Salinigranum rubrum: one gene and its partner. Each later gene encodes a partner of the first gene's protein in a complex. Links are inferred from orthologs where the notes say so. Each region holds a gene or a part of one and is shown on either strand. Other genes may lie near its edges.

What was found.
Region 2: the proteins of fen (region 1) and pcn are in contact, whole or in part, in a crystal structure (PDB 1RXZ), measured with the Archaeoglobus fulgidus proteins. The link is inferred for Salinigranum rubrum from one-to-one orthologs. Residues at the interface, in WP_010877775.1 of Archaeoglobus fulgidus: Lys326, Ser327, Thr328, Gln329, Ala330, Thr331, Leu332, Glu333, Arg334, Trp335, Phe336; in WP_010877842.1 of Archaeoglobus fulgidus: Asn43, Val44, Ala45, Met46, Pro120, Arg121, Pro123, Leu125, Gln151, Met192, Ser194, Asn218, Tyr219, Pro220, Ile237, Leu238, Ala239, Pro240, Arg241, Ile242, Glu243, Ser244.

The regions. Positions count from the first base shown.
Region 1 is NZ_CP026309.1:2,557,082-2,560,274, reverse strand. What follows is about bases 301-3,178. They hold fen (flap endonuclease-1), read right to left. Parts: upstream 2,291-3,178; coding sequence 1,310-2,290; downstream 301-1,309. Other genes in these bases: C2R22_RS12580 (GNAT family N-acetyltransferase), read right to left, coding at 2,604-3,178; C2R22_RS12590 (universal stress protein), read left to right, coding at 835-1,269; C2R22_RS12595 (aminotransferase class III-fold pyridoxal phosphate-dependent enzyme), read left to right, coding at 301-743. Outside these bases: more of C2R22_RS12595, read left to right, coding at 1-300; more of C2R22_RS12580, read right to left, coding at 3,179-3,193. UniProt on the Methanocaldococcus jannaschii protein: Structure-specific nuclease with 5'-flap endonuclease and 5'-3' exonuclease activities involved in DNA replication and repair.
Region 2 is NZ_CP026309.1:3,930,303-3,933,575, forward strand. The notes cover bases 2-2,959. They hold pcn (proliferating cell nuclear antigen (pcna)), read left to right. Parts: upstream 2-1,081; coding sequence 1,082-1,837; downstream 1,838-2,959. Other genes in these bases: C2R22_RS19355 (ABC transporter ATP-binding protein), read right to left, coding at 2-632; C2R22_RS19365 (UPF0175 family protein), read left to right, coding at 1,997-2,218; C2R22_RS19370 (hypothetical protein), read left to right, coding at 2,215-2,766; C2R22_RS19375 (histidine kinase N-terminal 7TM domain-containing protein), read right to left, coding at 2,783-2,959. Outside these bases: more of C2R22_RS19355, read right to left, coding at 1-1; more of C2R22_RS19375, read right to left, coding at 2,960-3,273.

The DNA of each region.
Region 1 (3,193 bases):
GCACGCCCGAGACGTGTTCGTGTGGGTTCTTCTTCGGGCCGCAGGGGGAGACGGAGTCGCGCCTGCGCCGGAAACTCGACTCCGACCGCGGACACCTCCCGCCCGAAGAAGTGGCGTACATCGTCCTCGAACCCGTCCAGGGCGAGGGGGGCTATCGGTTCCCGAGCGAGGCGTTCACCGACGAGGTGGCGGCGCTCGCCGAGGAACACGACATCACCCTCGTCGTCGACGAGATTCAGACGGGCCTGGGGAGAACAGGAAAGTGGTGGGCGACGGACCACTCGGCGCTCGAACCGGACCTCATCTGCTCGGCGAAGGCGCTCCGGGTGGGCGCGACCGTGGGGCGGGAGGACCTGTTCCCCGACGAGGAGGGCCGCCTCTCGTCGACGTGGGGCGCGGGCGACCTCGTCGCCGCCGCGGGCGGGGCGCTCACCATCGACCTCATCGAGGAACGCGACCTCCTGGCGAACGCCACCGCGCGGGGCCGGCAGTTCGTCGAACTCCTCGAAGACGCCGACCGCACCGTCGTGGAAGACGTCCGCGGACTGGGGCTCTTACTCGCCGTCGAGTTCGATTCGAAGGAACGACGCGACGCGGTTCAGGAGGCGGCGCTCGCGCGCGGACTGTTGACGCTCGGCTGTGGGCACCAGACCCTTCGAATTCTCCCCCCGCTGGACGTCACCGAGCGGGAGATCGACCTCGGAGCCGACCTCCTCACGCAGGCGATCGACGACGTCTCCTGACGCCGCCTTCGCGGCTCCGAGTCGATTCCTTCTCACGCGCCGGGGACCGGCCGCCCGTGTTTTGGAACCGGCGATGGAAGGACTCTCCGTGATGTACCAGACGATCCTCCTGCCCACCGACGGGAGTCCCGGGTCCGAACTGGCCGTCGACCACGCGCTCGACCTCGCGCGGCGGTACGACGCGACGCTGCACCTCCTCTACGTGGTCGACACGGACATCGTGAACCACTACGCCGGTATCGACGCCATCGAGGGCGTCGAGCACGCTCTCCAGTCACACGGCGCGGACGCGCTCGAAGCGGCCGCCGCGCGGGCCACAGACGAGGGCGTCCCGGTCGAACAGCACGTCGTCGAAGGCTCCCCGCACGAGGCTATCCTCGACGCGATTCCGATGGTCGGGGCGGACCTCGTCGTGATGGGAACCGAGCGGCGGAGCGACGAGTACCACCGCCTCGTCGGGAGCGTGACAGAGCGCGTCGTCCGAACGGCCGACGTGCCCGTCCACGTCGTGAAGGCGGCGGTCTGACCGACGATCCGACCGCCGGGGTCGGGCACGGGAGTCGGAGTCAGGTCCAGCGGTCGAGCCCCGTCTGCACGAGCGACTCGTCGATGCGCTGAAACCCCGTCTCGACCTCGCCCTCGTCGACCTCCCACTCCTCGACGACGTAGCGCCGCGCGGCGTCGAGGTCCGGGTCGATGTCGGGGTCGAACTCGTACTCGTCGGTCACCGGCGGGTCGAGGAAGAGGTCGCGGACGCGGTCGGCGTTCGGGATGTGGTCGCCTCTCGCGTCGAGGACGCCCCAGAGGTCGCCGTGTTCTTTGACTTCTTTCACGGCCGTCTTCGGGCCGACGCCCCTGATTCCCTGGTTGAAGTCGGTGCCACAGAGGATGGCGACGTCGACCAGTTGCTCCCACGTGAGGTCGTTCCGTTCGAGGGTCGCGTCGAGGCTCATCAGTTCGGGGACGCCCTTGCTCGTCAGGCCGCGGAGCGTGTACGGCGCGCCAAAGAGGAGCGTGTCGTAGTCCTCGCTCCCGACGTAGTCGGCGTCACCCGTCCGCGCCATGTACGACGCCTGCGCCTCCCCCTCGGCGGGCGCTTCGATGTACGGCACGTCGAGGAGCGAGAGGAGTTCGCGCGTCGTCTCCTGGATGACGGGCGTGAGCCGCTGGGTGCGCGCTTCGAGGCGGGCGGCCTCGACCGTGTCACCCCGTTCGCGCGCGTCCTCCAGTCGCTCCTGTGCCTTCTCCTTGGCCTCGCGGCGCTTCTCCACCTCGTCGTCCTTCAACTCCGTCACGCCGCCGTCGAAGACGAACACCGGTATCAGGTCGTGCTCGAAGAACTTGGGGAGTCCCTGGACGAGGCCGACGAGGTTCGCCACCTCCTCGCCGTCCTCGGTGGTGTACACCTCGTCGCGGGTCCACTTCACCGTCGTCGTGAGATAGCGGTAGAGCCAGTTGTGCGCGTCGACGGCGACGACGCTGCCGGCGATGTCGTCCCACGCGACGTCCGAGAGATGCGCGAGGCTGCGGAGGTCTGCGTTTCCCATCGTTCGGGCTCTCGGCGCGGAGCGTCTTAATCACACGGCGTTTCGTCGAGCGGAAGACGGAAGGGGTTCGGCACGCGGTGAACGGTTCGGCGGCCGAGTCGGTGAGGTACTCGTCGAGCATGACCCATCCCTCGATACGAGCGGAACCCGTCTCTCGATACGTGAACGTCGCGCGGGACACGGGCGCAGTGAGGCCACAGTCCTCCCCAGCCGACTCGGACGCGAACTCACTCCGTTCGCTCGCGTCCTCGTCCCTCGCGCGACGGGACGACCGACGTCGTCCCGGCCGCGCCACCGCACCCGTGCACTCGTCTTACTCTCCCTCCGGCGCGTCGACGCGCTCCGGCGGCCCTGCATCCTCCCTCGTCGCCAGAAACGCCCGCTCCTCTTCGGTGCAGTCGCGGGCGCGAAAGACGTCCAGCCCGCGCTGGTAGGTGTCGGCGTCGACCTCTCCCTCCACTCGAAGCTCACGGTCCAGCACCACCTCGGCCAGTCCGGTCTCTCTGCCGGTGTAGGCGAAGCCGACCTTCGAGAGCGCCTCGTAGGAGAAGACGTTGTTCACGGCGATACGACACCGCGCGTAGCCGCGCTCGCGGGCGCGCTCGCAGACGAACGCGACGAGGTGTGGGCCGATACCTTCGCCCCGGCGGTCCCCCCGAACGGTCACGTACCGGAGCCACAGGGTCTCGGGATCGGTTCGGTCCTCGTTGAACGCGACGGCGGCGACCACCGTCGGATCGCCGATCTGTGGGGGTTCGTCCTCGTCCACGTCGAGGGCCAGCGGGTCGGTCCTGTCGCGGACGACCGCCACGCCCGTCGAGGAGGTGACGAACTTGCCGGCGTACGCGAACGCCCGGTAGTCGAGCCGGAGCCGCGGCCCCTCTTCCCCATCGGGCCAGCCGA
Region 2 (3,273 bases), 1.4 Mb from region 1 along the record:
TCCTCGACGGTGACGAGTCGCCCGTCGCGGATGATGCCGACGCGGTCACAGACGCGTCTGACCTCGCCGAGGATGTGCGAGGAGAAGAACACCGTCTTGCCCGCGTCGCGCTCGTCACGGACGAACCGGTTGAACGCCGCCTGTTTGAGCGGGTCCAGTCCCGACGTCGGTTCGTCCATGATGAGCAGGTCGGGGTCGTGCATGAACGCCTGGACGATGCCGAGCATCTGCTTGTTCCCCGTCGAGTACTCCCGGATCCGTTTCTCCAGCGGCGGCGTGAACAGGTCGAGGAGTTCGTCGCGTCGGCTGTCACCCTTCAGTGCCGCCTGATAGTCGAGGAACTCCTCGCCGGTGACGCTGCCGTCGAAGGCGGGTTCGCCGGGGAGGTAGCCGATGTGTGCTTTCGCTCGGCGGAGCTCTCTCGGCTCTCGAACGTCGTGGCCGAGCACGGTCGCAGAGCCCGCAGTGGGCGACTGGAACCCGAGGAGCGTCCGGATGGTCGTACTCTTGCCCGCCCCGTTCGGGCCGAGGTAGCCGAACACTTCCCCCGTCTCGACGGTGAACGTCAGGTCGTCGTTAGCGAGGACCCCGTCGTACGATTTGCTCAACCCTGATACCTCGATAGCCGTCATCTCTCTGGGAGTTCGTGCCGCTGTGTCCGTCCCGAACCGCTCGTACGAACGGTCCTAAGAGCAACGGCCTCACACATAAAGGCGGGGTGAGACCGGGACGCCCGCTCGGCGACGGTGCGTCTACCAGGGAAACAGTAGTATACGCATATCGATACGTTTCCTCCGAGCACAGGAAGGAAAGGGGAGACCCGGTGGGTCTTCATCCGGGGAGGGGGGATGAAATCGAAGCCATCCGGGGCGTCCTGCACGCCACAGGACACCGACTGTTCGGAGGCGTATCACTTCAAATTATCTGTAATATATTTTGGTATTCTCTGAACATGTACGATAACCGGGGAGACGTGAGCGAGGGCTCGATCCGAGTGGGATGGTCGGCGTCACGGACACGGCACGCACGAGAGACGCCGAATCAGGAGTATTTTTAAGACTGCTGTCCTACCTGCGGGTACATGTTCAACGCCATCGTGAGCGCCGCGACGCTCCGCGACGCGCTCGACTCAGTGAGCGTCCTCGTCGAGGAGTGCAAGATCCGGTTGAACGAAGACGACCTCTCGATCACCGCCGTGGACCCCGCGAACGTCGGGATGGTCGACCTCACCCTGGAGGCGGCCGCGTTCGAGTCGTACGAGGCCGACGGTGGGGTCATCGGCGTCAACCTCAACCGACTCGAAGAGATCGCGAAGATGGCGAACGCCGACGACCTCGTCCACCTCGAACTCAACGAGGAGACCCGCAAACTCCACATCCAGATCGACACGGCGGACTCGCAACTGTCGTACACGCTGGCGCTCATCGACCCCGATTCGATTCGGAAGGAGCCGGACATTCCCGACCTCGACCTCCCCGCCAGCATCGTCCTCGAAGGCGCCCAGCTCGACCGCGGTATCAAGGCCGCCGACATGGTCTCGGACCACATCTCGCTGCGCGTCGACGAGGAGGAGGAGACGTTCCACATCGAAGCCGAGGGCGACACCGACGACGTCGACCTCACGCTCACGAAGGCCGACCTCATTTCGCTCTCTGCGGGCCCGGCGAACTCGCTGTTCTCGCTCGACTACCTCAAAGACATGAACAAGGCGATTCCGAAAGACGCCGAGGTGACGGTCGACCTCGGCGAGGAGTTCCCGGTCAAACTCCACTACAGTATCGCCGAGGGGCAGGGGCAGGTCACGTACATGCTCGCACCGCGCATCCAGAGCAACTGAGCGGGCGTTCACCCGAAGGCGTGGCGACCGGAAGCGGCCGTGGCCTCCCGAACCGAACGCGCTGATTCTCCGACGCGCGCCCGCTCCCGTCCGGACGCGAGCGTCGGCGCCGGAGTCGAACCGTACTTTCATACTGAGCGACCGAGTACGTCTCCGAGAATGACAGACTCGGGTCCGAACGAGACGGACGAGCGGCTCGTCGCGGCCGTCGGCCAGTACGCCCTCGGCGAGTTGACGCTCGGGCAGGCGGCGGAGCGAGCGAACTGTTCGCGGTTCGAGTTGGCCGAGACGCTCCGGGCGTCGAGCGTCGAACTCCGACTCGGGAGCGAAGCGACGGGGACGGCGCGGGGAGAACTCGACGTCGCTCGCGCGGTCAGATGACCGCCGACAGCGAGTCACGAGCGTCGTACGACCGGCTCTACCTCGACGCGACGGTCCTCGCGAACCTCGCAGTCGCCGACCTCGTCGGGGTCGTTCCCGAGACGGTCGACAACCCCCGCACCTCCTACGCGGTTCGCGCCGAACTCGACGCGGGCGTCGTGGCGGGGTTCGAACCCCTCACGCGGGCGCTCGCCGGTCTCTCGGATCCGCTCGACGAGTCGTCGACCGGCGACATCACCGTGGCGGGGTCGCTCGTCCGGCAACGCAAGCCCGAGTTCTTGGACCGGCTCTCGCGGAGCGAGGCGTCGGTTCTGTACCAGGCGTGGGCCGCCGGCGTCCCCCTGGCGACGGACGACCGGGACGTCCGAGCGGTCGCCGCCACCTACGGCGTCCCGACGACGGGGTCCGTCGGCCTCGTCGCCCGCGCCGTCGAGCGAGGCGTGCTCTCGGTCGAAGCGGCCGACGGAGCGCTCGCGACGTGGCGTGACGCGGGCGTCTCGGTTCCCGTCGACTCCGTCCGTGAACTCACAACGGACGACACGGACTGACGAGAACGCCCCGGTCTCAGAGCCGGAACCGGACCGTCGTTCCGTTCTCGGTCACCTCGAATTCGGGGTCGGGACCCAGCCAGCGGCACCCCCACTGAACGAGCCACAGGCCGAGCCCGCTGCCGTGCGTGAGCGGCGTCTCCTCCCCCTCGGTGACGACCCCGAGTTCGTCGTCAGGGATGCCCGGCCCGTCGTCCTCGACCTCGATGACGACGTCGTCCACGCGACTGTCGCCGTCGCCGCCGTCGGTGGTCGCCGTCCGAGCCGTCACCGAGACCGAGGGAGAGGGACCGTCGTTGTGTGTGACGGCGTTGTCGACGACGGCGGAGAGGACGGTTGTGAGGACCTGTTCGTTGGTCTCGACGGTCAGTTCGGAGGGCACGTCCAGGCTCACATCTGGGTCCGCGTCAGGGGCGTCGTCGACGACGTCCGTGACGACTTCCGCGACGACGTCGTCGAGGGCGACCGACGTCGTGACGTCGGCGGAGTCGAGCATCTCCTCGAAGC